Regions from separate parts of the Vibrio sp. 10N genome, predicted to be linked through region 4. Evidence: predicted binding sites of a transcription regulator. Region 4 holds the regulator's gene; each other region holds the start of a gene.

Region 1 (7,478 bases), 1.1 Mb from region 4:
TCTAGACTACAAGTGGCTCACCGCGAACCATATCAATATGCTGCGCGAACTTGAGGTGGAGATATGGTGCTATACTGTCAACAATCCCAAGTCATTCAAGCACCTCGATAAAGTAGACGCCATCTTTACCGATTACCCTACACGGTTTCTAACGTCCGACTAAGTTATGCGTCAGGTTTTAACGACTCGACCATGAAGTCTATAAATGCGCGCCGCCGAGCAGGCATGAACTTAGATTGAGGAAATTGCAACGTGATCTCACCTTGATAGCGTGAGATCACTCGCCACTCTGGCAACACTTCAATCACCTCACCGTTTCGCAGCGCTTCATCTACCACAAACTCAGGAAAAATACCGATCCCTAGCCCTTCTTTGACCGCGTTAAGACGTATTTCTGAATGATTGACTGAATATGGCCCTTCCACTTCCACTTTGACATTCTCGTCCCCTTTGGAAAAGCGCCATACATTGTCATTAGGCTGCTCGTTTAAATAGAGACAGCTATGCTGAGACAAGTTCTCTGGGTGAAAAGGAATGCCATTGATTTGCAAATAACTGCGGCTAGCACATAGAACCGCGTTGATATGCCCGAGCGACTTCGCAACTAAGTTCTCTCTGGGGAAGTGCGTCAACTCAAACACAAAGTCGAGGTTGTGGCCAAACGGGTCGATAAACTCATCACTGACCATAAGGCGCAGTTTTGCTTTCGGATATCTGGCAAGAAACTCGAGCATTAATGGTTGGAGAATACGGCGACTAAATGCTTTCGGCGCTGCAATACGAAGCTCCCCTGTAACCTCCCCTAGCTCTTGGCTGGTCACGTGAACAATATCATCAGCAGAGTCTAGGATCTTCTGACTAAACTCATACACAATCTTCCCCATTTCCGTGGTCACTTGTTTTCTTGTTGTACGCTCAAGTAAATCCGCATTCAAAGCCGTCTCTAGTCGGCTAATCTGACGACTAACACCAGAAGGCGTTACTCCAAGACGCTGTGAGGCTGCCGTAAAGCTACCGGAATCAACCACAGTGACGAACGCCACAATGTCCGGTAGTAATGCCATGAGCTTATTTGTGTCCATCAGTCACAAGTCCTATGAAGTTTGGAAGTATTATCACATTAATATTCATAAGTTAGCATAACCGTATAGATACATGCATTCAACTTTATGGTGAGAGTGGATATGGAAACAAATTTCGCTAACAAGATCTCATTTCATTGGGCAATCATAGGCTTACTTGTCGTATCCATTGTTTGGGGCACAAGCTACGGTGTCTCCAAACAAATATTGAATCAACTCTCCGTGGTCGAACTGCTTTTGATTCGGTTTGTCATTAGCTGCGCTGTACTGATGAGCGTTATCTATTACAAGCAACAAATCAGAATGTTCATTTCTCAGTGGCGTCGTTACCTACAAGTTGGAGTCTCAACAGGGCTTATCTTAAGCTGCATTTTCTTAACCGAAACCTGGGCTGTTAAATTGGCTCAAGCTGGACAAGTCGCGGTATTGATTAGCCTATGCGTGCTTTTCACACCATTGCTAGAAACGGCATGGCTCAAAGTCAAACTTCCTAAGGGAATCATGCTGTTTTGCTTCATAGGTTTTACTGGCATGGTGATGATAGCAAGCCCTAATGAGCTGAGCTTAGACCTCGGGGTTGGATTGGTGATCATCGCAGCCCTGCTCCGAGCCGTGATGGTGGTTGCGTGCCGTAAAGCGTTTACTAAAACGCCATTAGAAATCGAAATTATCACCCTAATTCAATTGTCGGTGGTGACGCTGGTCAGCTTCTGTCTCGTTTTATTAGATTCTGATAGACCGGCTCTGATTAGCATTCTACAAACACTCAATAGTCACGATTGGGTGAGCCTACTCTATCTAGCACTTTGTTGTACATTGCTGGCGTTCTTTGTCCAAAACTACGCCGTTAAACACTTGCCCGCCAGTCAGGCATCACTGCTTATGGGAACTGAGCCAATGTTTGGATTGCTGTTTGCTAGCCTGTTCCTAAGTGAAACCATGTCTCCAGTGCAATGGTTAGGGTGCTTCATTGTCATAACCACTACGATTGCAGCTTGTTACAAATTTTCAGAACAAAAATAGTCCGAACGACAGTCAGATTAACTATATGGCGACACTTTTATTGATTTATCTCAGGTCTTGGTGTGTTCAGTAACGTGTAAAGTGGTCTTCCCTGTTTCATAACGTGAAGTGACCCCATGACTCAAGTAAATACAGAGCGCCTCGTAAACCATTTTTGTGAACTAGTAAAAATCGACAGTGAATCTGGCAACGAAAAAGCCGTCGCTGAAGCAATCGCAGAACAACTTGGTGAGCTAGGCTTTGTGGTAAGCAAATTGCCAGTACCAGAGCAATACACCAACGGCTTTAACGTCTACGGACGTTTAGAGGGCAAACAAGAAGGCAGCATCGTCTTCAGTGCTCACATGGACACAGTAACACCAGGCATCGGTATCGAGCCTATCATCGAAGATGGCATCATCCGCTCAAAGGGCGACACTATCCTTGGTGGTGACGACAAATCAGGTATTGCGGCAGTGATGGAAGCCGTTCGTTGCTTACAGGAACAAAACCGCGAACACAAAACGATTGAAGTTGCATTCACCGTTCATGAAGAAGGTGGTCTGTTTGGATCTGAGCATTTCGACATGTCTTACATTCAATCGAAAAACGCGATCGTATTAGATACAGGTGGCCCAATCGGCACTATCGTTACTGGTGCACCTGGTCAGCAAAAAATCGTTGCTAAGATCAAAGGTCGCCCAGCTCACGCAGGCCTAGCGCCAGAAGAAGGCATCAGTGCCGCTATGGTTGCAGCAGACGCTATCGCTAACATGAAGCTGCTACGCATCGACGAGCAAACCACAGCAAACATCGGCTCAGTTAACGGCGGTCAAGCAACAAACATTGTTATGCCTGAGCTAACCGTTGTTGCAGAAGCGCGCTCTCTTGATAGCGACAAGCTAACCGCACAAGTTAACCACATGGTTGAGACGTTCCAAGCATCTGCTGAGAAGTTTGGTGCAGAGGTTGAGATTGAGTCAACTCGCGCTTACGACGCGTTTGTTATTGCTGAAGATGATGCACACGTTCTGAAGATCAAAGAAGTGTTTGCGTCAAACGGCGTGGAAGCAAACACTAAGCACACTGGCGGTGGCAGCGATGCGAACAACTTCAACGAGAAAGGTTTAACAACTGTGAACCTATCTACCGGTATGTCTAAAGTACACACCACAGAAGAGTTCATCGCTGTTGATGACATGGTGAAGATCACTGACTTTGTGATTAGCTACGTAACTGCTTAATCACACAGTAAAAATAGAAGCCGCCTCCGCTCTCAGCGAGGCGGCTTTTTTATCATCACAGATCTTCAAACTCATCAATCGCCGCACGAGCTTCTGCCAGCGTACACCCAGATTGATACATCAAATCAGCCACAGTGATCTCCGGCTCCCTCTCAAGGAGTTCTTGAATGGGTGATTTGTAGCCATCAAGGACTTTATCTATCGCAACAGAAATCCAGCCGACATTGGCCTCGATAGAGAACTTTGATAATGCAGAAGGCTCTCCGCTCAGCGTCCAGTTGCGAGAGCGCCGGATACGCTTTAACGTACAACCATATTTCACTGCGCAGGCCATGACGATAGATTTATCTTCCACGCGGTGAACGAAGCTGTTCAGCCTTACCGACACTAAAAACCGCGACGTTTCCAAAACTGACCTTCATCTCTTGCTGTGACTTTAAAGGTTTTTTCTGCAATGGTTTTACCTTGCATCTCAATCACCATGCGCCAATCACCCAAGTTACTTTCAAGGCCGTTGATGGGATCGAGTAATTGAATGGTATCGCCAAGGTAGAAGTCCCAGTCATTGCTACCGACATGTTCTTCGCCATCAAATGGCGCTAACACTTGCCCTTTTTTACTCAGCACGCCAGGGTGATAGATACAATATCGAATCTTCTCCCCTTTGGCCTTTTTGATATTAACAATAAAACCAAATTCAATATGCTCATCCGCAGGCACGATAGTCGTGAATTCTTGAATCTTCGGGAGATCTTTAGAGCCAGAATCCCAAGTGGAGTAAATGCCATAAGAGGTCATTTCTACAACAGGTGAACGTTTCGCCATGGTGATTTTTCTTTTAATGTTCCGTACTAATGGTTGGGATTAATCTTGCCAGCGTTTTTGCATAGACGCTATGACATCATCACTGACACCGTGAATATTTGGGTACCGACCTCGGCAAACGATGATCTCAAGCTCAGCTTGATAGCGCTTAGCGAGTGTTTTGTAAATCTTCATCTCCCACAAGCGAACAAACGTGTTGGCAACCACCACATCTTGGTTGGCAGCAAGCGCCGATTCCACTTGCTTTTGACACCAGGCATGAGCATCGGCGATTTTACTCGCATCATAACAATACTCGCCATCGGCATTCACAAAATACATATCGGCCTCGTAGTGAGCCGCGTTGAGGGTCTTGGCTAACGTACTTTTCCCAGAGCCAGGCAAGCCACGAATGAGCGTTAGTTTCAAACTCGTTTCCGCTATCAGTTTATGCAAAGACATCATTGTACCTTGTCTTGACACCATTGGTAGCGCGCGTGCAGTCGGACGTAAGCTAAAATTAATTATCGACAAGAAATAACGTTTGCGTTAGTTTAGATGTATAGACGTCCAGAAGACCAAAACAGAGCTTAGGGAGAAAGCTGTGCCAATTAAGATCCCCGATCAACTGCCCGCATCCAATGTATTGCAACAAGAGAACATCTTTGTAATGTCGGAAACGCGTGCGGCGACCCAAGAAATCCGTCCGCTTAAAGTGTTGATCCTCAATTTGATGCCCAAGAAAATTGAAACTGAAACTCAGTTTTTGAGGCTACTCTCTAATAGCCCACTGCAAGTCGATGTAGAGCTGCTGCGCATTGACGATCGCCCAAGTAAAAATACACCAACGGAACACTTAGATACCTTCTATCGCCAGTTTGAAACCATCAAGAATCGAAATTTCGATGGTCTCATCATCACCGGTGCACCACTCGGTTTGGTTCAGTTTGAGGATGTGATTTATTGGGAGCACCTTCAGACCATCATGAACTGGGCAAGTAAACACGTCACCTCTACACTCTATGTGTGCTGGGCTGCCCAAGCTGGCCTTAAGCTACTTTACGATCTGCCAAAACGTACTCGTAAAGAAAAACTCTCTGGTGTTTACCACCACGAGATTCACGAGCCGTATCACCCTATCTTACGTGGCTTTGATGACACTTTCCTAGCGCCGCATTCTCGATATGCCGATTTCTCACCTGAATATCTAGAGTCACATACTGATCTTGATATTTTGGCCACATCGGATGTCGCAGGCGTCTACCTTGCCGCGACCAAGGATAAACGCAATGTGTTTGTTACGGGTCACCCAGAGTATGACTCTAACACGCTACATAACGAGTATGTACGTGATCTTGGTGAGGGAATGGAGCCCGCTATCCCAATCAACTACTATCCAAACAACAACCCTGACAACAAGCCCGTTGCAAGCTGGCGCAGTCATGGACACCTATTATTTGCCAACTGGTTGAACTACTGCGTTTACCAACAAACGCCGTACGATCTGGATCACTTCAGTGAAGATGCTTTCACCAAAGACGAATAACGGGCTAATTTGTGCCTCCCACTTTGGGGGGCACGTTACTTCGCTAAAAGCGCCACTTTTTTCAAAAAGCTATCACGCAAGTGCTCTTGGTCATATTCAAGATGATACGTGTTGTGAAAGCCCACTTTGAGTTCTACACCATTGCCCCGCATATAGACATTGTACCCATCGTAATCGGAGTAGGCTTCAACGCCTTCATAGATTTTGCCAAATTCGGTGTCTGTACCGTTCTCCATCACCGCGTCATACGCTCGAAGAATTTTGTTGGGATCAAGTTCGTTTCTCATCGCTATCTCCTTCAAACAAAAAAAGCCACATTTTAAGTGTGGCTTAGTAGTACGTATTGCGCCAGTTTAGCGGCGCTTCATCTGAACGTTGTGTTCTATTGATCGCGCAGTTCGCGCCTTAAGATCTTGCCTACGTTGGTTTTTGGCAGCTCGTCTCTAAATTCAATAAACGTTGGAATTTTATAGCCGGTCAAGTGTTTGCGGCAGTGCTGCTTAATTTCATCCGCGGTGACATTGCCGTTAGCAACGACAAACAGTTTCACGCGCTCACCGGCGACATCATCTGGAATCCCCACTGCCGCCGCCTCGGTCACTTTCGGGTGCAAGGTTGCAACTTCTTCAACTTCTGTAGGGAACACATTGAAGCCAGACACTAAAATCATGTCCTTTTTACGATCTTCAATGTAAAAAATGCCGTCCTCATCCATTCGGCCAATATCACCAGAATAGAGCCAACCGTCTTCTGCAAGAATCGCTTGGGTTTCAGCATCTTGCTTCCAGTAGCCTTTCATCACTTGTGGGCCGCGAATTTGAATTTCACCCACTTGATTCACGCCAAGCGACTGACCTTGCTCATCGACAATACGCAATTCCGTGCTTGGCAACGGCACACCAACCGCCGCAACGTAGGCTTGCTGAGTATGTACGCCGCCCGCAACGACAGGTGAACACTCTGTCAGACCATAGCCCTCGATGATTGGCATTCCCGTGATTTTTTGCCATTCATCGGCAACATGCTTTTGAGTCGCCATGCCACCAGCAATCGTGAATTCTGCGTTTGAAAAATCGAGCGTTTTGAACTTCTCATGCTTATTAAGTGCCGCAAGCAAGGTATTCAAACCAAAGATCATGGTAAACGGATACTTACTCAAATCATTAACGAAGCTGTTCAGATCACGAGGGTTGGTGATCAATAGATTACTTGCTCCCATGTACATCATTAGCATCATGCTGACCGAGTTAGCAAAGATATGGTAAAGCGGTAGTGGCGTCACCGCGCGCTCTTGATCTTTCGCGGTGCGCGGTCCGAAGTGCCCAAATACCTGAAGCACATTGGCAATAATGTTGCGGTGTGTCAGCATCGCCCCTTTAGCAAGTCCAGTTGTCCCACCTGTATATTGCAAGTATGCCAAATCATCACGGGTTAATTCTGGCTCAACAAAGGTCATTTGTTTGCCATCCGTCAGTGCACGGCGAAGTGAGATGGCACCGGGTAAGTTGTATTTAGGCACCATCTTTTTTACATACTTAACGACAAAATTCACCAAGGTGCGCTTATGTGGCGCAAGTGCATCACCGATACTGGTTAAAATCACGTGCTTAATGCTGGTCTTTTCAATCACTTGCTGCAAGCTATTACCAAAGTTGGTTACGGCAACAATGATGGTGGCGCCTGAATCACGAAGCTGATGCTCAAGCTCACGCGGCGTATACAGCGGATTGACGTTCACTACCACAAGACCCGCTTTTAGCGCACCTAAGATAGCAATAGGATATTGCAGAAGGTTTGGCA
Region 2 (7,478 bases), 1.0 Mb from region 4:
AAGCAGATTGATTACCAAGATTCACCTCAAGAACCGGTTCAGGTGATTTGTGTAGGTATGATTGCGCCTAAGGAGTGAGTGTAAGGGACGCTGAACTGATCACCCGCTCACTTAATTCCCTGAGGACTTAATGACCTAATAATCGATGCGATGTCTGAGGCAAACCTCTGACATCGCATACGAAATACTTTACCGTGACAGTGCGCTAGCACGTGCTACGCGACTTTAATCCCTTCTAAATGCTGCTTACACTGCGCTCTTGCGGTACTAAAAAACGCCTGCAGATAGTGCTTATCTTTTTCTCCATTCCGAACGGCTGCAAACAGTCTGCGCCATAGTCCTTCATCTAAGGGTTTGCTGGTGATTAAGCCTTGACGAGAAAACTCACTGACGGCCCAGTTTGGTAGGGCAGCAACGCCAAGACCCGCAGAGACCATTTGTACAAGCATCAGAGTATTGTCCGCTTGCTTCCATTTGTTCGGTTCCACACCTGCGGGTGTTAGGAAGTGTTTAACGACATCCAGGCGCTGTTTTTGGACCGGATAAGTTAAAAGGGTTTGGTCGGCTAGATCGCTTGGCTCGATATGATCTTTGCCTGCTAGCGGATGAGAGATTGAGGTAACAAGGCGCATTTCGAAGTCAAATAGGGGCTCGTAGTGGATTTCTGAGCGCGGTTGAATGTCTGAGGTGATCACCAAATCCAGTTCGCCACCGACGAGAGCGGGAATAGGTTCAAAACCAAAGCCTGAGGAGAAATCCAGTTCTACATGCGGCCAAGCAAGTTGATATTCTTTCAAAGCGGGCATTAACCATTGGAAGCAGGAGTGACAGTCGATAGCCATGTGCAGGCGGCCGTTGACGTCTTCTTTGAGTCCGGCTAAATCCCCCTCCGCTTGTGCGATACGAGGCAATACGTCATTGGCGAGGTTGAGAAGTATTTCACCTTCAGAGGTAAATTTGACTGGCCGAGTTTTGCGAATAAACAGTGGTGAGCCAATGCGTGCTTCGAGATCTTTAAGCTGATGAGAGAGAGCCGATTGCGTGAGGTGCAGCGACGTCGCTGTAGCAGTAAGTGATCCGGTATCGCGCAGTGACGCCAGTGTTTTTAAATGTTTTAGCTCTATCATGAAAATCCCTCATCCTTTATCCCTTCTCATTAACTTACCGTGCTTTTAGAGATATGTAAACGTCTAGACGTCTAAAAGAACAATTCTTGATGCATGAGAAAATTTCATAACTTGAGTGAATGAATTGCGATTGTTCATATTGGCTCAGTGGGCGATGCTTTAGCCATCCAGACTGCTAATGAATAAAAAGGACAACATCATGACGGCAACACATATTCTCGGTTATCCACGCATCGGCGAAAAGCGTGAACTCAAATTCGCGTTGGAACAATACTGGCGCGGTGAGCTTGATCAGCAAGGCTTAAAACAGGTCGCATCGGAAATCCGCAAACAAAATTGGGACCGACAAAAGCAAGATGGCCTCGACTACGTAACGGTGGGCGACTTCGCTTGGTATGACCATGTACTCGGTACCAGTCTTCTTTTAGGTCATGTGCCTAAGCGACACAATAACGGTTTCCCAGACCTAGACACTCTATTTCGTATTGGTCGTGGTCAGTCTCAAACAGATTGTGGCTGCGCAGGGGAAGCCGCTTCGGATATGACTAAGTGGTTTAACACCAACTACCACTACATTGTTCCTGAATTTTCCTCAGATGATCAGTTTAAAGTGAGTTGGACTCAACTGTTTGATGAAATTAACGAAGCGCAGCAGCAAGGCCATAAAGTGAAGCCTGTGCTTCTTGGTCCGTTAAGTTACCTTTACCTTGGTAAAGAGGTCGAAAATGGCTTTGATCGCCTGTCGCTACTACCTCGATTACTGACTGCTTATCAGGCAATCTTCGCTAAATTTGAAAAACTCGGTATCGAATGGGTACAAGTGGATGAACCTATCTTGGCGCTTGAGCTTGAAAAACCGTGGTTAGATAGCTTTAAGCTCGCTTATCAGGTGATCCGTAGTGATGTGAAAGTGCTGTTGGCGACGTATTTTGACTCTGTTGTAGACTCTTTGGATGCCATTTTGGACCTCGAGGTCGATGGCCTGCACATTGATTTGGTGGCGGCGCCTAACCAATTGGATTCGGTGGTCAATCGACTGCCAGCCGATTGGGTTCTGTCTGCAGGCATTATTAATGGTCGTAATGTTTGGCTTGCCAACCTACACAGTGCACTGCAAACACTTAAGCCCGTGAAAGCGGCGCTAGGTGAGCGTCTTTGGGTTGCATCGTCATGTTCGCTACTTCACAGCCCTGTGAATGTGGAATTAGAAACTAAGCTACCAGAGGGGACTCAGCACTGGTTCTCGTTTGCAAAACAAAAGGTGTCTGAAGTGTCATGGCTTGCTAAAGCGTTAGATGGAGACCAACAGGCGATAGAGCATTGTGCCCAATACAGTCAACCTATCTTACATCGCGCGCTCTCTACATGGGTGAATAAACCGCATGTTCAAAAGCGTGTGGCGACATTGGCGACCACCAACGGTGACCGAACTGCGCCATACGCAGAGCGTGCTCATCACCAACAAGAAGTGTTGAATTTGCCTAAATTGCCGACGACAACGATCGGCTCTTTCCCGCAAACGGTCGAAGTGCGTAAAAGCCGCGCGGCTTTCAAACGTGGCGACATCACTGTGGCAGAATACGAGTCGTTGATGAAAGGGTTTATCAAAGATACTGTTCAGCGCCAAGAAGCGACAGGACTTGATGTTTTGGTTCATGGTGAGGCAGAGCGAAACGATATGGTGGAGTACTTTGCCGAAAACTTGTCGGGCTTTCAAACAACAGAGTTTGGCTGGGTACAAAGTTACGGCTCCCGCTGTGTTAAACCAGCGATTGTGGTCGCTGATATTGAGCGTGATAAACCGATCACGGTGGAGTGGTCCACTTACGCACAGTCACTCACGGACAAACCAATGAAAGGCATGTTGACGGGCCCCGTAACTATTCTATGTTGGACATTTCCTCGTGAAGACGTTTCACGCGAGACCATCGCCAATCAACTGGCCTTTGCACTGCAAGATGAAGTGGATGCGCTGCAACAGGCAAACATCAATATTATCCAAATTGATGAACCTGCGATTCGAGAGGGGCTGCCACTGAAAAAACGCGATCACAAAGAGTACTTAGATTGGGCGGTGAAGGCATTTAAAGTGTCTGCTGCAAGTGCGCGACCTGAAACACAAATCCACACTCACATGTGTTACAGCGAGTTTAATGAAATTATTGAATCAGTGGCCGCGCTGGATGCGGATGTGATTACCATTGAGACGTCACGTTCAAACATGGAGCTTCTGAACGCGTTTGAAGAGTTTAACTATCCGAATGAAATTGGTCCTGGTGTGTACGATATCCACTCACCAAACATTCCAAAAGTGGAGTGGATTGAGCAGTTGATTGAGAAAGCAGCGACCCGTATTCCAGTAGAGCGACTTTGGGTGAACCCAGACTGTGGTCTTAAAACTCGTAACTGGGAAGAAACGGAGGCTTCGCTGACCAACTTGGTACAGGCGGCGAAGAACCTAAGAGAGCGTTTGCTGTAATTGAAACCAGTCATTACAGAATGAAAAAGAGGCTTGCATCTGCAAGCCTCTTTGTTTTGATAGGTTGAGCAATGTGATCGTTTTACTACTGTAGAAGTGGTTTATCACAGTACTGCTGATTGACGATTTGGTCGATCATCAACTGACCACGCGCGTTGCGGATCATGATGCGGTAAGCGAGTCCTAGGTCTAGATTTGCCTTTACTTCGCGATCGGTGCAGTAGTAGTTCATGCTGTTGCGAAGAACTTGGTCTAACGGCAAGGCACCCTTAGCATCGGTGTTATAAATCATCATGATTTCAACAATGCCTTTGCTTGCTGAGGCTTTCATGATGGATAGCGGACCTTGTTCAATCGGCAACCCAGAAGAAATCACGCTGGCGCGGCTCTGCGCCAACAGCTCGAGTTTACGGCGTTCATCGTCGCCATTGCTTGAGCAACCCACTAGCGTGGTTAGCGTAGCGATTGCAAGCCAACTTAGTGTTTTTTTCATTATGCTATGTATCGCTTTTAGAATACTTTCTTAAACGGTTTGACGATCACGTTTTGATAAACGCCAGCTTCAATGTATGGATCGGCATCGGCCCATGCTTGTGCGGCGTCTAGAGAGTCAAACTCAGCAATGACAGTCGAGCCAGTGAATCCAGCTTCGCCTGGATTGTCACTATCAATCGCTGGCATTGGACCTGCGGTTAATAGGCGACCTTCGTCTCTAAGTGCTTGAAGTCTTTCTAGGTGCTGTGGGCGTACACTCAGACGCTTTTCTAGCGAGTTCTCGACATCTTGAGAAAAAATAACGTACCACATATTTGTATCCTTCAAATAGTTCAGTAACTTAATCGTCCTATAAGATGTCACTTTTTCACTGAAAAGTCATCGTTAGCCGTCGCTTAATTTGGATTAATTGGACGTGGGCGCCCATTTACATCGATAGCAACGTAATTGAAGGTCGCCTCACATACTTGATAGCGTTCACCAACACCTTCAACTCTAACTGGTTTCACCCAGACTTCAAGGTTGATAGACATCGATGTGTTACCAATCTTGGTACACTCACCGTAGCAACATACGACGTCACCTACCTTAACTGGGTGTTTAAAAGTGATCCCTGATACGGACACGGTGACGATGCGGCCATGAGAAATCTCTTTGGCAAGAATACCGCCAGCAAGATCAAGTTGAGACATGATCCAACCACCGAAAATATCACCATTAGCATTGGTGTTTTCAGGCATCGCCAGTGTGCGAATGATTAACTGGCCTTTAGGAGTGTTCGATGTTGTATTCGTCATGTTTATTGTCTTCCAGAAACAGCACAGCGACCCGTAGGTCGCTGATTCTTAATCGTTCGCGGAGTATACAAAAGATCCACCAGTGATCAAGATGTATGATCTTGGTTCTCATTTTTGGTGGCTTTATCCTGCGCGTCTTTTGGCATGTGCTTATAGATGTAAATCCCGGTTATCACGGTAAATAGCAGTGTTGCTGTCAAGAGCCCAAACACCTTGAAGTTGACCCAAACATCAAGGGGTAACGCGAAGGCCACATAGATATTGAGGCCAGCGCAAAACGAGAAAAATCCGACCCATGCATAATTAACTTTAGTCCAAACGCGCTCCGATAGCGTGATCTCTTTACCCAGCATGCCTTTGATCAAACCACGGCCCATGGCATGAGTGACGGTGAGCGCAATCGCAAACAACGCGTAAACAATGGTGACTTTCCACTTAATGAAGTTGTCATCGTGGAAGAACAGGGTCATACCGCCAAAAACAGCGACCATCGCAAAAGTAATCAGCTGCATTTTTTCAACGGTTTTATATAACCAATAAGTGACAGCAACTTGCACCGCGGTGGCGACGATAAGTGCTCCGGTAGCGACATAGATATCCTGCATCTTATAAAGAACGAAGAAAATAATCAGAGGGATGAAATCGAGCAGTTGCTTCATGGCTCAGTTAGACCTTTCTATAAATCGTGTGGTTAGTGTAACCAAATGCCGCTTGAGAGCAAACGTCAGTTAACTATTGTAAACAAGAACACAGTTTTCAGTGTTATGATCCACTAGCACTTCAATGTTTGCAAAAAACAATAAAAAAACGGGTTGCCACTAAAGGTGACAACCCGTCTTGGTATCCACTAGTTAATACTAGGCTTGTTGTTTTTCAAGCTGTGCTTCTTGCTCAGCTTCTTCTTCAACCAATGCATCAACGATAACCGCACATGCCGCGTCACCTGTGATGTTTAGCGCAGTACGGATCATGTCAAAGATACGGTCAAGAGCGAACAGTAGCGGTAGACCTTCGATTGGAATACCTGCCGCTAGCAGTACTGCTACAACAAGGAATGAAGGACCAGGAACACCTGCTTGACCAACTGCGCCCAGGGTAGACGTCACGATGATGGCAATGTAAGCACCCATTGATAGGTCAATGTTGAACAGCTGTGCAAAGAAGATAGCAACTAGACCGTAGTAGATCGCGTTACCAGACATGTTGATCGTCGCACCTAGAGGAAGAACGAATGATGCGGTAGAGTTCTTAACACCAAGCTCTTTCTCTACTGTGTCCATAGTGACAGGTAGAGTCGCCATTGATGAAGCCGTTGATAGGGCAACAGCTTGCGGCTTTTTCATTGCACTGATGAACTTCTTAGCCGAAGTCTTAGTGAACAGTTGAATCATCAGTGGGTAAGCTACGAAGCCGAAGATTAGGATAGCAGCGATGTAAACCACGAACAGCTTGAACACAACCATGAGTGCGCCAAAACCGAATGTACCGACCGCTTCTGCCATTAGACCAAATACACCGATTGGTGCGATGATCATTACTTTGTTGATCATCCATACCATCACGTCAACGATAGCGTTTACACCGTTAAGTAGTGGGTCGCGGCGAGTTGCTTCAAGCTTAGATAGACCAATACCGAAGAACAAACAGAACACTAGGATCTGCAGGATGTTTGCTTCATTAAGCGACTGGAAAACGTTGGTTGGGATCATACCGGTTACGGTAGCCCAGAAAGTGGGTAGTTCACCTTTTGAAGCGTATTCAGATGAGAACATGCCTTCGATACCAGCTGTATCGATGTTCATGCCTGGTTGGAACACTTCGCCCATGATAAGAGCCAGTGCGACGGCAAGCGCCGAAGTAAGACCGAAGTAAGCGAGCGTTGTAACACCAACTTTACCTGCGTTGCTGCTGTTGCCAAGGCCTGCTGCACCAGAAATTAGGGCAACGGCAACCAGAGGGATCACCAACATCTTGATTAGATTGATGAAGATGGTACCAAGTGGCGCAAACATAGACGCAGAGTCACCCATAGAGGCACCAACGAAGGTACCGAGGATCATTGCAATCACGACCTGGATGCCAATGTTATTTAGCATCAACTTTTTCTTTAACACTTCCTTAACTCCTGTGCTAATTATTTATCAATTCCTAGGATAGTCTTCTATTTGAACGGTAAATGTCAGACTAATCGTCGATGGCAATTTTTACACTTATTTAGCACTCTGTGCAACCTCATAAATCGAAATCACAAGAAAAACCGCGAAAAAACCGAATAAATGGTGAACGAATACTCGAAAGCAAACGTTTGCTATTGGTTGGTTGAATTAGTGTTGGTTAAGGTTTGTTCAGGAAAATGGATGATGAGGTTGGACGGAAAAGTGATATGTAAAAAAAAGGTTGCACCTAAAGTGCAACCTCTCAAAGTGATATTTGAGCGATTAACGTTGAGTCGCTGCTTTCATAGATTTAACAAATTGAGCCAGCTCGCTCAACATGGTTTCTGGTGCATCGAGGTTTTTCTCGATGATTTTTACAACCGCCGAGCCTGAGATTGCGCCAGCAGCACCAGCGTCGAGCGCT
Region 3 (7,478 bases), 470 kb from region 4:
CCCAATCCGGCTGATTGGTGATAAGGCAGTTGGATTTTAGCAAGTGGCTGTGTAGTGCTTCTTCGACCACTTCATTTCCCGCAGCATCTTCAAGCAGTGCCGCGTCAAAGTCGTAGCTATCGATGCGAATGTCTTGGTTGTCGATGCACTCGCCCTTCATGCCGACGATTTGGCTGTTCTCAAAGTCGCCCACAGGAATAAGTTTCACTGTGACGGTTTCACCTGCGCAATGTGATAGGTCACTGGCGATAGTGCTTTGCACCTCATCCCATGAATCAAATCGCGTTTGGTTGTAGCTGTTGAGGTACAGTTTAAATGACTTAGATTCGATCAGGTTCGTACTGGTCGCGGGAATATAAGCTTCACCAACGGCGATTTGTGGCAAGCCATTAGCATTGAGCCAAGAGATCTCATACATTGTCCAAATATCACAGCCTTGGAATGGTAAGCTATCACCGAGCTCAAGATCGTTGCGGTTTAGGCTTCGTGGTACAGGTTGCAAAAGGGATGCGTCATACTGGTTGGCATAATCGGTCTTTTGACCCAGAGTGAGTCCCGAAAGCTCTTTCGCGTTGGAATATTTGCTCATAATTGTGTGACATTTCGATTAGAATAAAACGAATTTTACGAGATCCCCGAATAGCTGTCATCCTTTGTGCTCGGAAATCGCCGAACAATTGAAGGATGAGTGGAGAGTATATGAATCAAAGTGTACAGCAGGCTCTTGAGGCGTTTTCACAGCGCTATCAACAAGCTTGGCAAGATAAGCATCAAACACTACCTGCCAGTGAGGAACTGCATGGCTTAGTGTCCCCTTGTATCGACCGTAAAGATGACGAAACGGTATATTGGCGCGCTTGTGTCCGTAATGTCCCTGAGCGTTTGGAAAATATTGAGCAAGGGATTGAGCTAACGCTACACGATGATATCAAAGCTTTTTACGGTCATCAGTACAGTGCAGACATGAATGCGACATGGCAAGGCAATGAGTTAACGTTACTGCAGGTGTGGAGTGATGACGATTTTACGCGTTTGCAAGAGAACATTTTGGGTCATCTGGTGACGCAGCGCCGCCTGAAGCTTAAGCCAACGGTGTTTATCGCAGCGACCGATGCCGATATGGATGTGATTTCTATCTGTAACATCACTGGCAACGTGATTCTTGAACGTCTGGGTACCGACCGCCGCGATGTGGTTGCTGAGGATATCGAGACTTTCCTATATGGCCTGGAGCCGGACGTTTAATTATGTATGTGGTAGAACTTCAGTTTGAGTGTTTTGATAACACGACGATTAGCGCGGTAGAGAAAGGCATTAACGGCCTGATGGACGCGTTGCGCTATAACGGCCAAGTGCTAGGACGCGAGTTTCCGGTTGTGATGGGCGACGGTGAATTTTTTGTACGCGCGGTATGCCCTGAGCAAGACAGCTTGCATCCGAGTAACCACTCCGATTTCGTTAAAGTGTGTTTAAAGCGTCTCTCGGACTCATGTTTACTCGCACCTAAGATGCGTTTGCTAGGTCGTGATATCAACTCAGAGCAAGCAGCAGAAGATGAAACGCCGAGCTGGCAAGTGCTGTACACCACCTATGTGCACACCTGTTCACCGCTTCGAAGTGGTGAAACCTTATTGCCGATCCCGCTGTACCGTAACCCGCCAACACTCAATGGCGATCACAAGTCGGTGATAAAATGGCAAACCGAGTGGCAGGCGTGCGATGAAATCCAGATGGCGGGTGGCTGTAAAGCAGAGCACGCCGCGCTGCGAGAGCTGTCTGAGGTAGGCAGTGACCTGTTCCGCCGTGGCTGGGATATTCGTGGTCGTATCGAGTACATTACCCAAATCCCAACGTACTACTATTTGTACAAGGTAGGCGGTAAGAGTCTTGAGGAAGAAAAAGCACGTAAGTGCCCGAAATGTGGTGGAGAATGGTTGCTTGATGAGCCGCTACACGACATCTTTTACTTTAAGTGCGATTCTTGCCGAATTGTCTCCAATATTTCTTGGGATCACCTAAAGTAATCAGAGTTATCGGTTGAAAATACAAAAGGGGTTGAAGCTTAGCTTCAACCCCTTTTTGATGCTTGCTGCAAAGGTGGTGAGATTACCAGCCTTTAACGACGCCACCTTTGAAGATATCAGAGGCTGCGTTGTACACATCTTCTGTTTGGTACGCTTTAACAAAGTTCTGAACGTTTTCTGCATTCACATTGTCTTCACGCGCAACGATTAGGTTTACGTATGGAGACTCTTTGTCTTCAACAAATATGCCATCACGTTGAGGTGTTAGATCGATTGAGCTCGCGTAAGTGGTGTTGATGATAGATAGCGCTACGTCATCTAGAGAGCGAGGTAGTTGTGCTGCATCGAGTTCAACAATAGTGACGCTCTTTGGATTTTCAACGATGTCACGAACCGTCGCAAGCAGACCTACGCCTTCACGAAGAGTGATCAGACCTTGCTGCTCAAGTAGCAGAAGTGAACGACCTAGGTTAGTTGGATCATTAGGTACTGCGATACGAGCGCCATCTTGGATCTCGTCTACAGATTTCACTTGCTTAGAGTAGCCAGCGATTGGGTAAACAAAGGTGTTACCAGCAATCGTCAGTTTGTAGTTACGGTCAGCGACTTGTTGATCAAGGTATGGCTTGTGCTGGAATGCGTTGATGTCGATAGAGCCATCATCGAGCGCTGCATTTGGTGTGACGTAGTCAGTAAATGTGACTAGCTCAACGTCTAGGTCGTACTGCTCTTTTGCAATCTTAGCAGCGACTTCTGCCACTTGTGCTTCTGCACCTGCCATCACACCGACTTTGATTTTGCTGGTGTCAGCTTCTTTTTCGCCACAGCCCGATAGAATAAGTGCTGATGCAGCGGCTGCGATTGCGAGTAAATTCTTAACGTTGAATTTCATGACTCTCTCCTTGTTATAAATCTTTAAATCTCAATTATCTGTGGTCTACACGGCGCACAACGGCGTCACCGATAGACTGAATAATTTGTACCAGTACGATGAGCATCACTACAGTCACAGCCATAATGGTCACATCGTATCGGTGGAAACCATAGCGAATGGCTACGTCACCTAGACCGCCACCACCGACGGTACCCGCCATGGCTGAGTAGCTTACTAGTGTCACTAGTGTGATTGTCACCGAATTGATAATCGTAGGTAATGCTTCTGGAAGCAGTACCTTAGTAATGATTTGGTAAGGTGTTGCGCCCATTGATTGTGCGGCTTCCACCAGACCAGTTGGCACTTCAAGTAGTGAGCTTTCAATAAGACGCGCCACAAACGGGATAGCGCCAACAGTCAACGGAACGATGGCCGCGGTGGTGCCGATGAAAGTACCAATCAAAATCTTGGTTAGTGGAATGATCGCCACCATTAACACTAAGAAAGGGACCGAACGGCCGACGTTGACTATTGCACCCAGCACGCTGTTTAAGCGGGTGTTTTCTAGCAAGCCACCTTTTTTAGTGGTGTGCAGTATCACACCCAATGGAATACCAATAGCGAAGCCAACCACACCGGCGATCGCAACCATGTATAGGGTTTCCCATGTTGCCCCTAATAGTAGATTACTGTTTAGAGATAACCAGTCAGTGACAGTGTTAAAGGACATAACCAAGTACCTCTACTTTTACATTGTGGTCACGAAGATATTGAATCGCCGCGTTATCGTCTTGTTCATTGCCAAATAGCTCAGCCACCATCATGCCGAATTTTACACCGCCGGCGTAATCAAGATCGGAGCTTAAGATGCTGACATCAATATTGTATTTGCGAGCTATTTGCGTCATTAGTGGAGCGTCTACGGTTGCGCCCGTGAACTCGAGGCGAACGAGAGGGTAGCTGCCTTCCACACGCTCAGCTTGCAGTCTTGCCTGATAGTCTTCTGGAATCGACAGATCTAGTGTTGAGCGAATGAATTCGTGTGCAAGCTCCGTTTTCGGGTGAGCGAAGATTTCGCCCACAGTGCCTTTCTCAACTAAGTGACCGTCACCAATGATAGCGACTTCATGACAGATGCTTTTGACGACATCCATTTCGTGAGTAATCAGCAGCATAGTGATTTTAAGCTTGCGGTTGATCTCTTTAAGCAGTTCGAGAATGGATTGGGTCGTAGCTGGATCCAGTGCGCTGGTCGCTTCATCACAAAGCAGTACCTTTGGATCCGACGATAGGGCACGAGCAATCGCCACTCGCTGTTTTTGACCGCCGCTGAGGTTCGCAGGGTAGGTATCGCGCTTATCCGCGAGACCCACGAGCTTAAGAAGTTCCGTCACTTTAGATTCGATGTGTGAACGCTCTTTACCTGCCAGCTCTAGCGGCAGCGCTACGTTTTCAAACACGGTGCGAGATGAAAGCAAGTTAAAGTGCTGGAAAATCATACCAATGTTGCGGCGTGCTTCTGAAAGTTCTGATTTAGACAGCTTAGTAAGATCGACACCATCAACGATAACTTCACCGGAAGTCGGTGCTTCTAGCATGTTGACGCAGCGAATCAGTGTACTTTTACCGGCACCAGAGGCGCCAATCACACCAAAGATAGTGCCTTCTGCAATATGCAGATTAATGTCTGACAAGGCGTTGATTTCCTTTGCGCCTTGATAAAACACTTTGTTTACTTGATTAATTTCGATCATCTAAGCAACCTGAAGTCCGTGAGTAGCATAAAAGTTTGAACTACATCTCAATTGATAGAAGATGCTATGGTTTTCACCTTTTAGTGTCAATAGATATTTTTACGTCTAGACGTCTAAACGGCATTTTCATAGTGCCGTGACCATAAAAGCGTGTAATAATTCAGTTCATTAGCCCCTATCTATAACAAGAGAGTGAACTGTGGCAAAACCAGCTGTTTTTTTGGATCGTGATGGTGTCATCAATGTCGATCATGGGTATGTAAGCGACGAACACGACTTTGAGTACATCGAAGGCGTCTTTGAAGCGACGAAAAAACTGCAGGACATGGGTTATATGCTGGTGCTGGTCACGAACCAATCAGGCATTGCTCGCGGCATGTTCTCTGAAGACCGTTTCCTTTCTTTAACACAGTGGATGGACTGGAACTTCTCCGATAATGGTGTTGAGTTTGACGGCTTCTATTATTGTCCACACCACCCAGAGCACGGTGTGGGTGACTACAAGCAAGATTGTAATTGCCGTAAGCCAAAGCCGGGTATGTTCATTTCTGCGCGAGACTTTCTAAAGATTGATATGGAAAAATCGGTCATGGTCGGCGACAAAGCGGAAGACATGATGGCGGCAGAGGCTGCTGGTGTGGGCACCAAGATCTTAGTTCGTACCGGTAAACCGGTGACTGAGCGAGGCGAGTCTGTCGCAACTGTGGTACTTGATAGTATTCGCGATGTGCCGCAATACTTAACTAAGTAATCGGTTGACCCTAAAGGAGTCATTATGAGTGCATTGGTTAAAAATGGATTGGTTACTGCTATGGTTGTGGGCAGTTTGACGGCATGCAGTAGCTCGGAGCAGTTGGAACCTGACAACCCTTATCATGTCCTCCAGTATCAGTGTGACAACCAAAGCTTTCAGGTGACTCAGTTATCGAGTGAGCAAGTCTTGCTGCTGATTGATGGCGAAGAATACCATCTACACCGTGTCCCTTCTGCTTCAGGTGTGAAGTATTCACTTGATGGTCAATCTCAAGCAGAGTCTGAGGTTGAGCTGTTTAGTAAGGGTAGAGAAGGTATGCTTACCATTGCTGGTGAAACCGATAAAAGCTGTATCATGACCACGCGAAGCGTACCAAAAAACGGATATTGAACCTTTTAGACACCCATGAGCAAAAAACTCACCATACTTGATATTGCCAAGCTGTCGGGAGTCGGTAAATCTACCGTCTCTCGAGTGCTGACGAATGACCCTAAAGTCAAACCCGAAACTCGTGACAAAGTCGAACGCGTGATTGCTGAGCACGGCTATGTGCCGTCTAAATCCGCACAATCTATGCGAGGTGGTGGGGTTCAAAAGGTAATCGGTGTCATTATCTCTCGCTTGGATTCTCCGTCTGAAAATAAAGCGGTGAGCAGCATGCTCAATGTGCTTTATTCGGCTGGTTATGACGTCGTGATCATGGAAAGCCAATTCGACCCCGATAAAACCAATGAACATCTCAGCGTACTGCGAAAGCGTAATGTTGAAGGTGTGATTGTGTTTGGCTTTACCGAGCTCGATCTCGATAAGGTAGCCGTGTGGCAAGAGAAGGTTGTTGTGATTGCCATGGACACTGATCAAGTCTCTTCAATCAATTATGACAACCAAGGTTTGATTTGCGCGGTACTCGATAAACTCAAAGCGCAAGGCATCAGTGAACTGGCCTATATTGGTGTGGATCCTAAAGATAAAACGACCGGTCTTGCACGCCTAAACGCCTTTCAGTGTTGGTGTGCCGACAATGAACGCAGCGCGGTCTACCGAACAGGGGAGCTTCATCATGAAAGCGCCTACGAGCTGGTGGATGAAGTGGTCACTGAATCATTGCAAGCCATTGTTTGTGCCAGCGATACGTTAGCACTGGGAACGATAAAGCGCCTGCAAGAGCTTGGCCGAGAAGATATTGTTGTTACAGGTGTCGGCGGCAATGAACTGCTGTCTTTCTTGTTTCCTAACATCTACAGTATTGATCCTGGCTACCAGCAAGCTGGTGAAAAAGCAGCTAACCTATTGATTAGTCAATTAACAGGCGACAATAGCATCTCTCATATCACTCAAGAAGCTGTGTAATAACAGCTTCTTCTTAACTCAACTTCCCTTAATCAACTTGGCGCATTTATCGACAATTATTGTGATCACTCTCAATTAATGGGACTGTTCCCATTTTTGTCTGAGCTATTCCGTGGCACACTTTACCTATTCCTTGGGAATGTTCCCATTCGCATGTTGCGATACTATTAATACAACGAGACAAATGGACCTAGACGTCATAACCCTACGTCTCTATATCAGTAAAAGGTGTACAAACGATGAGCAAAATAGCCCAGCAAGACATTGCAGCGATCATCGACGGTGTTGGCGGTGCTGACAACATTGCCAGTGTTAGCCACTGTTTAACTCGCTTAAGATTCGTTCTTAACGATACCGATAAAGCCGATAAATCGGCTCTTGAAAACCTCAAAATCGTTAAAGGTTGCTTTACCAATGCCGGTCAGTTCCAAGTCGTGATCGGTACTGAAGTCGACGAAGTCTACAAAATGTTGATTGACTCAGCCGGTAAGAAAGCGGCATCTAAAGATGATGCTAAGCTGGCTGCACGCCAGAATATGAACTTTCTAGAACGTGGTATCTCGCACTTAGCCGAAATTTTTGTTCCCCTTTTACCAGCGATTATCACAGGTGGTTTGATTCTTGGTTTCCGCAACGTTATCGGCGACATTCGTATGTTCGATGGCAAAACCCTAGTGGAAATCAGTCAGTTTTGGGCGACGGTGCATTCGTTCCTATGGCTT
Region 4 (7,478 bases):
CATTGAGCCGAAGCCTGACTGCTGCTTCTTAGCAATCTCATGGCCCGGATGCTCAGGTAAGCTCGGGTGATAAATCACTTTCACTAATGGTTGCGGCTTGAGAAAATCGAGGATCTGTTGCGAGCTTTCTTCATGAACACGCATACGAGCACCAAGGGTACGAATACCGCGCAGCGTCATATAGCTATCAAATGGCGTGCCCGTCGCACCAATACAGTTGCCCCACCAGCCTAGCTCTTCGGCGTGTTCTTCGGTTTTAGTGATCACCACACCGCCAATCACATCAGAGTGACCGTTGATATATTTAGTGGTTGAGTGAATAACAAAGTCCGCACCAAGCTCAAGAGGCTTTTGGTACACCGGTGTCAAAAAGGTATTGTCCACGGCCACCAGCGCGCCCACTTTTTTTGCTTTTTCGCACACAGCAGCGATATCCACCACACGCACTAACGGGTTTGATGGTGTTTCTAGCAAGATGAGTTTTGGCTTTTTCTCAAGCGCGGCATCAAAAGCTTGTTCATCACTTTGATCGACAAATTGAACCTTGAAGTCGCCTTTTTGTGCTCGCGTGTTAAATAAACGGTAAGTACCGCCATAACAATCGTGAGGGGCAATAATGGTGTCTTCAGGGCCTAAGAAAGCAGAGACCCAAAGGTTAAGCGCAGAAGTACCACAGTTGGTCACGACCGCACCTTTACCAGATTCCAGCTCATACAGAGCGGTTTCTAGTAAACCTCGGTTTGGGTTTCCTGAGCGGGTGTAATCGTAAGTCGGCACTTCCCCAAACGCAGGGAATCCGTAGTTAGTAGAAAGATAAATAGGTGGCACCACAGCGTGATGCTGGGTATCCGATTCGATACCAGTACGTACGGCTATTGTCGCTGGCTTCCGATTGCTCATAGAAACTTCCTTTCTCAGATCGCATGGCTAGTAGGTGTAACCACAGTGTCCACTTTTGTCGGTAATATGGGAACCGGCAAAAGCCACAAACGTTAAAGAATTAACATTGCATTAAAATAAATGTCCACATTCGTTGAACCACTTTACTTGCCAAAATGTGAGACGTCAACACTTCTAGACGTCTATATGTCTTTGCTTATGGCGGTAAATCCCGCTAAAATTGCAGCATTCTTATTACTACTATTTATGATTAACAGAGCGAAGGTGTGTAATGGCAGATTGGAATGGTGAATACATTAGCCCATATGCGGAGCACGGTAAGAAAAGCGAACAGGTAAAAAAAATCACAGTGTCTATCCCGCTGAAGGTGCTAAAGGTATTGACTGATGAGCGTACTCGCCGCCAAATCAATAACTTACGCCATGCAACCAACAGTGAGCTATTGTGCGAAGCTTTCCTGCACGCCTACACTGGCCAGCCGCTTCCAACCGACGAAGATTTGAGAAAAGACCGTCCAGATGACATCCCAACAGAAGCAAAAGAGCTAATGACGGCGATGGGGATTGAGTTTGAAGCGTTTGATGAAGAGTAACGCTTAAACGGAAGTAAAAAAGACGGTATTAATACCGTCTTTTTTTATTCGTCATCCTCACGAAAGTGAGGATCTTTGTCAGCGCATATGGTGCTCAACTTACGTGAGTCACTCGCTGCGAGAGATCCCCTTTTTCAAGGGGATGACGAAAGCGCACCGGGGTGACTGGTAACAGGGAGGATAGACGATATAGCGTCAATACTACGCAGTTGAGTAATTAAGCCATATAACTATCAGGCAACTCAATACGCGCCACACCCGATTCAACCGCTGCTTTCGCGACCGCTTTAGCTACGCGAGGTAGCAGACGTGGATCCATCGGTTTTGGAATGATGTAGTCTTTACCAAACGTCAGCGCTTCAACACCGGCAGCATCCAGTACGTCTTGTGGTACTGGCTCTTTCGCTAGCTCACGAATCGCTTCGACCGCAGCCAGTTTCATTTCATCATTAATCTCGCTTGCACGAACATCCAGTGCGCCACGGAAGATAAACGGGAAACACAGTACGTTGTTTACTTGGTTTGGATAGTCTGAACGACCGGTGCCCATGATTAGGTCATCACGAACTTGGTGAGCAAGCTCCGGTTTGATTTCTGGATCAGGGTTTGAACAAGCAAACACAATCGGCTTGTCCGCCATTAACGTCAACGCTTCTGGTGGCAGCAAATCTGGACCCGATACACCAAGGAATAAGTCGGCACCTTCAATCACATCTTCTAGCGTGCGTTTGTCGGTGTTATTAGCAAACAACTGTTTGTACTCGTTAAGATCGTCACGACGAGTGTGGATCACACCTTTGCGATCCAGCATGTAGATCTTTTCACGCATCGCGCCACATTTGATCAATAGCTCCATACATGCAATGGCAGCCGCTCCTGCACCTAAGCAGACGATCGTTGTTTCTTTTAGATCTTTACCTTGCAGCTCTATCGCATTAAGCATGCCCGCTGCGGTAACAATCGCGGTACCGTGTTGGTCATCGTGGAAAACCGGAACATCACAACGCTCGATAAGGCGGCGCTCAATTTCAAAGCAGTCTGGTGCTTTGATATCTTCGAGGTTGATACCACCAAACGTGTCAGAAATATTCGCCACAGTGTCCACAAACTCATCAATCGTGCGATGTTTCACTTCAATATCAATCGAATCTAGGCCTGCAAAACGTTTGAACAGCAGCGCTTTACCTTCCATTACCGGCTTAGAGGCCATTGGGCCTAAGTTACCTAAACCCAGAATGGCGGTACCGTTTGAGATCACCGCGACCATATTGCCTTTTGCGGTGTACTTATAGACATTCTCGGCGTTCTGCGCGATTTCGCGCACCGGTTCAGCCACACCCGGGCTGTATGCGAGTGCTAAATCAGCGGCAGAATTAGCGGGTTTAGTTAACGCTATTTCAATTTTTCCAGGGACGGGGTTGGCATGGTAATCAAGCGCTTGTTGGCGAAATTCGTCGATTTGATGATCATCGGACATGGTTAGCGATCCTGCTTTTTTTAGACTGAATGGTATTGTTTTTTTATGAGTATAAACCCGTTAATTTTTATTAGCTTTGCTTCTAAAGGGTTACATACACACAGAGTGGGTACATTTGAACGGAGAGGAGGTATCTCAGATGTTCAATACTCTGGCAAAATCATACTTTGCAAAAGTAATACTACGCGACTTCATCACGGTTTTGAATGGATGGACGAAATGAAAGCAGGAAAAAATCGGAAGTGAGTGCCAAAGTCATAAGAGTGAGATTGACACACAAAGTGGACACGACTGTCGCTCCAGAAACGCAAAAAGGACGCCGAAGCGTCCTTTTTTAATCTGCAAAAGTAATCATTACTTCTTGCTAGATAGAGCACCGAAACGCTTGTTAAAGCGATCAACACGGCCGCCAGTATCAACGATACGCTGCTTACCAGTGTAGAATGGGTGGCACTTGTCACATACGTCTAGGTGGATAGAATCTTTACCTAGAGTAGAGTTGAATTCGAATGTGTTGCCGCAAGAGCAAGTTGCTGTTACAGCTTTGTATTCTGGGTGGATACCAGCTTTCATGGGAAACCTCAATAATTTAGGCCGTGTCGCCATCCGATTCTAAGCCGGACACCACACGTAGTTAATAAATAGTCGATACCATCGCTTCACACTTCCATAAGAGAGCAAGAAGCCATGCCATCAAGGCGCAGTATAGTAATGAATAGTGCCATGGGAATCAACTAAAATTGCGACTTTTTTCACCACCTTCGGTGACTCACTAGCGATAATTTAACGACCCAGTCTATACAAGGCAGCCCATACCGTTAGAATAGACGTCTTCTTTATCAATATCGACCTCATTATGCGCCCAAATGTCGCTCGCGTGGCCCTACCGGTACCACTCGACAAACAGTTTGACTACCTTGTTCCTGCCCATCTATTTCCGGTGGTTGGTGGACGTGTGTCTGTCCCGTTTGGGCCTAAAACCTTAGTGGGCATTGTCATGGCGTTCAGTCATGAGTCTGAGTTTCCCATCGACAAACTCAAACCAATAAAGGCTGCACTCGACAGCTCACCTGTCTGGCCAAAGCCTCTGTTTGAGTTAATCTCTTGGTGTAGCCTTTATTACCAACACCCATTGGGGGATACCTTAAGTAACGCACTTCCCGCTGCGCTTCGCAAAGGTAAACCAGCCGAATTTGCTGCGACCGTTGAATGGCACATCACGGAGTCGGGAAAAAACCAGCTTATCTCAGGATTTGGCCGCGCGGTCAAACAGGCCAAAGTCATGCATATGCTTGAAAATGGCCCATGCAGTCACCAAACCTTTGTTGATAATGAAGTCAGCACCACCGTACTTAAAACACTGACCGAAAAAGGCTGGATCAGCTCAATAGAAAAACAGACCCAGCCAACTTTATGGCCAGAGGCGATCTGTAACGATCCGGTTGATCTTCGTTTAAATGCCGAGCAAGCGGTCGCCATCGCCTCCGTCAACAGTCAAACTGAGTTTGGCTGCTATTTGCTGGAAGGGGTAACCGGCTCAGGTAAGACAGAGGTCTACCTGCAAATGATCAAGCCGGTACTCGAGCGCGGGCAACAAGCTTTGGTACTCGTCCCCGAGATTGGTCTGACGCCGCAAACCATCAACCGCTTTCGCAAACGCTTTAATGTCCCCATTGAGGTCATTCACTCAGGGCTGAACGACACCGAGCGTCTCAACGCTTGGCTGAGTGCTCGTGATAAAGTGGCAGGCATTGTTATCGGTACCCGATCGGCGCTGCTGACGCCGTTTGCTGATCTTGGCATCATTATTGTTGATGAAGAACACGACACCTCATACAAACAGCAAGATAGCCTGCGCTATCATGCGCGTGATGTGGCAGTGATGCGTGCCAACAAAGAGCAAATCCCGATTATTTTAGGCTCGGCAACACCTTGTATCGAAACGCTGCAAAACGCATTAGCCGGCAAGTATCATCATTTGATCCTCAGCCAGCGCGCGGGACTCGCCGTTCCGACCACCAATAAAGTGATAGATGTAAAAGGTCAGTTTCTCGAAGCCGGACTCTCGGCACCGCTTATCGCCGAACTGCGTCGCCATCTGGAAGCGGGTAATCAGGTGATGCTATTCCTCAACCGCCGCGGCTTTAGCCCTGCACTGATGTGCCATGAGTGTGGTTGGACCGCAGAGTGTCATCGCTGTGATGCGTACTACACCTATCACCAATCGAGTAACGAAATTCGCTGCCATCATTGTGGCTCACAGCGCCCTATCGTTCATCAGTGTGAAGGGTGTGGCTCACACCAGTTAGTGACTGTAGGCGTTGGTACCGAGCAGTTGGAAGCTCAGCTAGAAAGTCTATTTCCTGAATACAATACCATTCGCATTGACCGCGATAGCACCAGACGTAAAGGCAGCCTTGAGGCCGCGTTAGACGCCATCAAGAAAAACGAATATCAAATTCTAATCGGTACACAAATGCTGGCGAAAGGGCATCATTTTCCCAACGTCACTCTCGTCGCCCTATTGGATGTCGATGGTTCGCTGTACAGCAGTGACTTTAGAGCCTCTGAACGACTTGCTCAGCTATTTATTCAAGTTGCCGGACGTGCGGGTCGCGCCAGTAAACCTGGTGAAGTCCTGCTGCAAACACATCACCCAGAAGATCCGCTTCTGCAAAGCTTATTACACAAAGACTATCGACACTTTGCCGAAACGGTCATTGAGGAACGTAAGCTTGCTAAACTGCCACCGTTTAGCTTTTTGACCTTGGTACGCGCTGAAGCCAATAACAGCAACGAAGTGGAAAACTTTTTAAGACAAGTGCGCTATTCTTTGGAAGCTCACCCATTATTTGACAACGCATGCATGGTACTCGGCCCTACTCCAGCTCCAATCGCAAAACGCGCCGGAAAAGCGCGCTGGCAACTGATGCTGCAAGTACCCTCTAGGCCTCAAATGCAAAAGATCATCAGCGCAGCGAAGCCTGTCATTGCCCAGTTGCCGCTGGCAAAAAAAGTACGCTGGTCACTGGATATAGAGCCACAAGATCTTAGCTAGCCTCAAAATTTAGGGTTAGACACGTGGTGAAAAGGTTAATGACAAAACCATAAGCGCCTTTAGTTGTGATATGCTTCACAATTACATTGCAAATTCTGTTAATCAGGCCGTAACTTTCATTCGAGAAATGAATAATATTTAGTATTAGTTCATGATTGTAAAAATAGATATTACAAATCTATTTACTAGATAAATTAATCATTTAACACAAGAATAACCCAAAGGGACTGATAACAATAAATAATAGAACTTCCCGATAGGTTCAGACTTAAAAAGAGAGGACACACGTTTATGGCGACAATGAAGGATGTTGCCCAGCTTGCAGGCGTCTCAACGGCTACGGTATCGAGAGCTTTGATGAATCCGGAAAAAGTCTCATCTTCTACCCGTAAACGTGTGGAAGATGCTGTTTTGGAAGCTGGTTATTCGCCCAATTCACTCGCACGCAATCTTCGCAGAAATGAATCCAAAACCATAGTGACGATTGTTCCTGACATTTGCGACCCTTATTTTTCCGAGATCATTCGCGGCATTGAAGATGCAGCCATGGAGCATGGGTATCTTGTGCTACTCGGAGACAGCGGTCAGTCGAAAAAACGTGAAACCTCCTTTGTAAACCTTGTGTTTACCAAGCAAGCTGACGGCATGCTATTGCTCGGCACCAATCTTCCATTTGATATCAGTAAGCCAGAGCAAAAAAATCTGCCTCCGATTGTAATGGCATGTGAATTCGCGCCTGAGCTCGAACTGCCGACCGTGCATATTGATAACCTGACTTCAGCCTTTGAAGCGGTGAACTACCTTTCCAATCTAGGCCACAAACGAATTGCACAAATAGCCGGTCCAGACACCGCGTTTCTGTGTCGCTTTAGACAGCAGGGGTATCAGCAGGCACTGCGCCGCGCCGGATTACCAATGAACCCTGCCTACACCGTGAAAGGTGACTTTACGTTTGAAGCCGGTGCACGATTGGTTCGCACTCTCCTCGCCCTGCCAGAGCCGCCAACAGCCATCTTCTGTCACAATGACGTGATGGCCATTGGTGCAATGCAAGAGGCTAAGAAACTCGGCCTACGTGTCCCTCAAGACTTATCCGTTGTTGGCTTTGATGACATCCAATTCGCACAGTACTGCGATCCACCACTCACCACCGTGTCTCAACCGCGCTATGAGATCGGCCGCCAAGCCATGTATATGATGCTTGAAGTGCTCAAAGGCGCAGATGTTCGAGCTGGTTCGCGCTTATTGGATACCGAACTTGTGATCCGCGACAGTGCGGCTCCTCCAAGAATCCTTTAGTTGGCACGATACTGACTTGCAACTTGACCTTGCGGTATTTACCATGAGGTCAGTGAGTTATTTCAATCAGAACCAATCTAAGTGGCAAACCGAGACTATGTAAGACGGGGCAAAGGCACTGGCCGTCGCCCTGCAAAAAAGAAGACTTCCGG

The links. Region 4 encodes MetJ, which represses methionine synthesis genes. Its sites were predicted from a motif close to TTAGACNTNTANANGTCTAA; they were not measured.
Region 1: the regulator MetJ is predicted to act here: its motif matches at 4,687-4,706, upstream of metA (homoserine O-acetyltransferase MetA).
Region 2: the regulator MetJ is predicted to act here: its motif matches at 1,183-1,202, upstream of metE (5-methyltetrahydropteroyltriglutamate--homocysteine S-methyltransferase).
Region 3: the regulator MetJ is predicted to act here: its motif matches at 4,750-4,769, upstream of metN (methionine ABC transporter ATP-binding protein MetN).

The regions. Positions count from the first base shown of each region.
Region 1 is NZ_BTPM01000001.1:2,060,385-2,067,862, forward strand. Features, by position in the region: gene AAA946_RS09600 (glycerophosphodiester phosphodiesterase family protein) at 1-163, shown strand, start outside; gene AAA946_RS09605 (LysR family transcriptional regulator) at 165-1,082, opposite strand; gene AAA946_RS09610 (DMT family transporter) at 1,185-2,105, shown strand; gene AAA946_RS09615 (M20/M25/M40 family metallo-hydrolase) at 2,222-3,328, shown strand; gene AAA946_RS09620 (ribosome recycling factor family protein) at 3,384-3,737, opposite strand; gene AAA946_RS09625 (DUF3859 domain-containing protein) at 3,716-4,153, opposite strand; gene AAA946_RS09630 (ATP-binding protein) at 4,193-4,597, opposite strand; gene metA (homoserine O-acetyltransferase MetA) at 4,737-5,678, shown strand; gene AAA946_RS09640 (DUF3081 family protein) at 5,714-5,965, opposite strand; gene AAA946_RS09645 (AMP-binding protein) at 6,061-7,478, opposite strand, start outside.
Region 2 is NZ_BTPM01000001.1:2,140,615-2,148,092, reverse strand. Features, by position in the region: gene AAA946_RS10020 (ArnT family glycosyltransferase) at 1-78, shown strand, start outside; gene metR (HTH-type transcriptional regulator MetR) at 216-1,127, opposite strand; gene metE (5-methyltetrahydropteroyltriglutamate--homocysteine S-methyltransferase) at 1,324-3,606, shown strand; gene AAA946_RS10005 (GspS/AspS pilotin family protein) at 3,692-4,099, opposite strand; gene AAA946_RS10000 (YciI family protein) at 4,117-4,413, opposite strand; gene yciA (acyl-CoA thioester hydrolase YciA) at 4,497-4,898, opposite strand; gene AAA946_RS09990 (septation protein A) at 4,985-5,557, opposite strand; gene AAA946_RS09985 (dicarboxylate/amino acid:cation symporter) at 5,756-6,994, opposite strand; gene trpA (tryptophan synthase subunit alpha) at 7,337-7,478, opposite strand, start outside.
Region 3 is NZ_BTPM01000001.1:2,722,535-2,730,012, reverse strand. Features, by position in the region: gene queF (NADPH-dependent 7-cyano-7-deazaguanine reductase QueF) at 1-589, opposite strand, end outside; gene syd (SecY-interacting protein) at 700-1,245, shown strand; gene AAA946_RS12735 (Zn-ribbon-containing protein) at 1,248-2,024, shown strand; gene AAA946_RS12730 (MetQ/NlpA family lipoprotein) at 2,107-2,916, opposite strand; gene AAA946_RS12725 (methionine ABC transporter permease) at 2,951-3,628, opposite strand; gene metN (methionine ABC transporter ATP-binding protein MetN) at 3,618-4,652, opposite strand; gene gmhB (D-glycero-beta-D-manno-heptose 1,7-bisphosphate 7-phosphatase) at 4,852-5,403, shown strand; gene AAA946_RS12710 (MliC family protein) at 5,428-5,796, shown strand; gene treR (trehalose operon repressor TreR) at 5,812-6,756, shown strand; gene treB (PTS trehalose transporter subunit IIBC) at 6,996-7,478, shown strand, end outside.
Region 4 is NZ_BTPM01000001.1:3,189,013-3,196,490, forward strand. Features, by position in the region: gene AAA946_RS14815 (O-succinylhomoserine (thiol)-lyase) at 1-900, opposite strand, end outside; gene metJ (met regulon transcriptional regulator MetJ) at 1,172-1,492, shown strand; gene AAA946_RS14825 (malic enzyme-like NAD(P)-binding protein) at 1,710-2,969, opposite strand; gene rpmE (50S ribosomal protein L31) at 3,324-3,542, opposite strand; gene priA (primosomal protein N') at 3,826-6,027, shown strand; gene cytR (DNA-binding transcriptional regulator CytR) at 6,271-7,326, shown strand; gene AAA946_RS14845 (SPOR domain-containing protein) at 7,408-7,478, shown strand, end outside.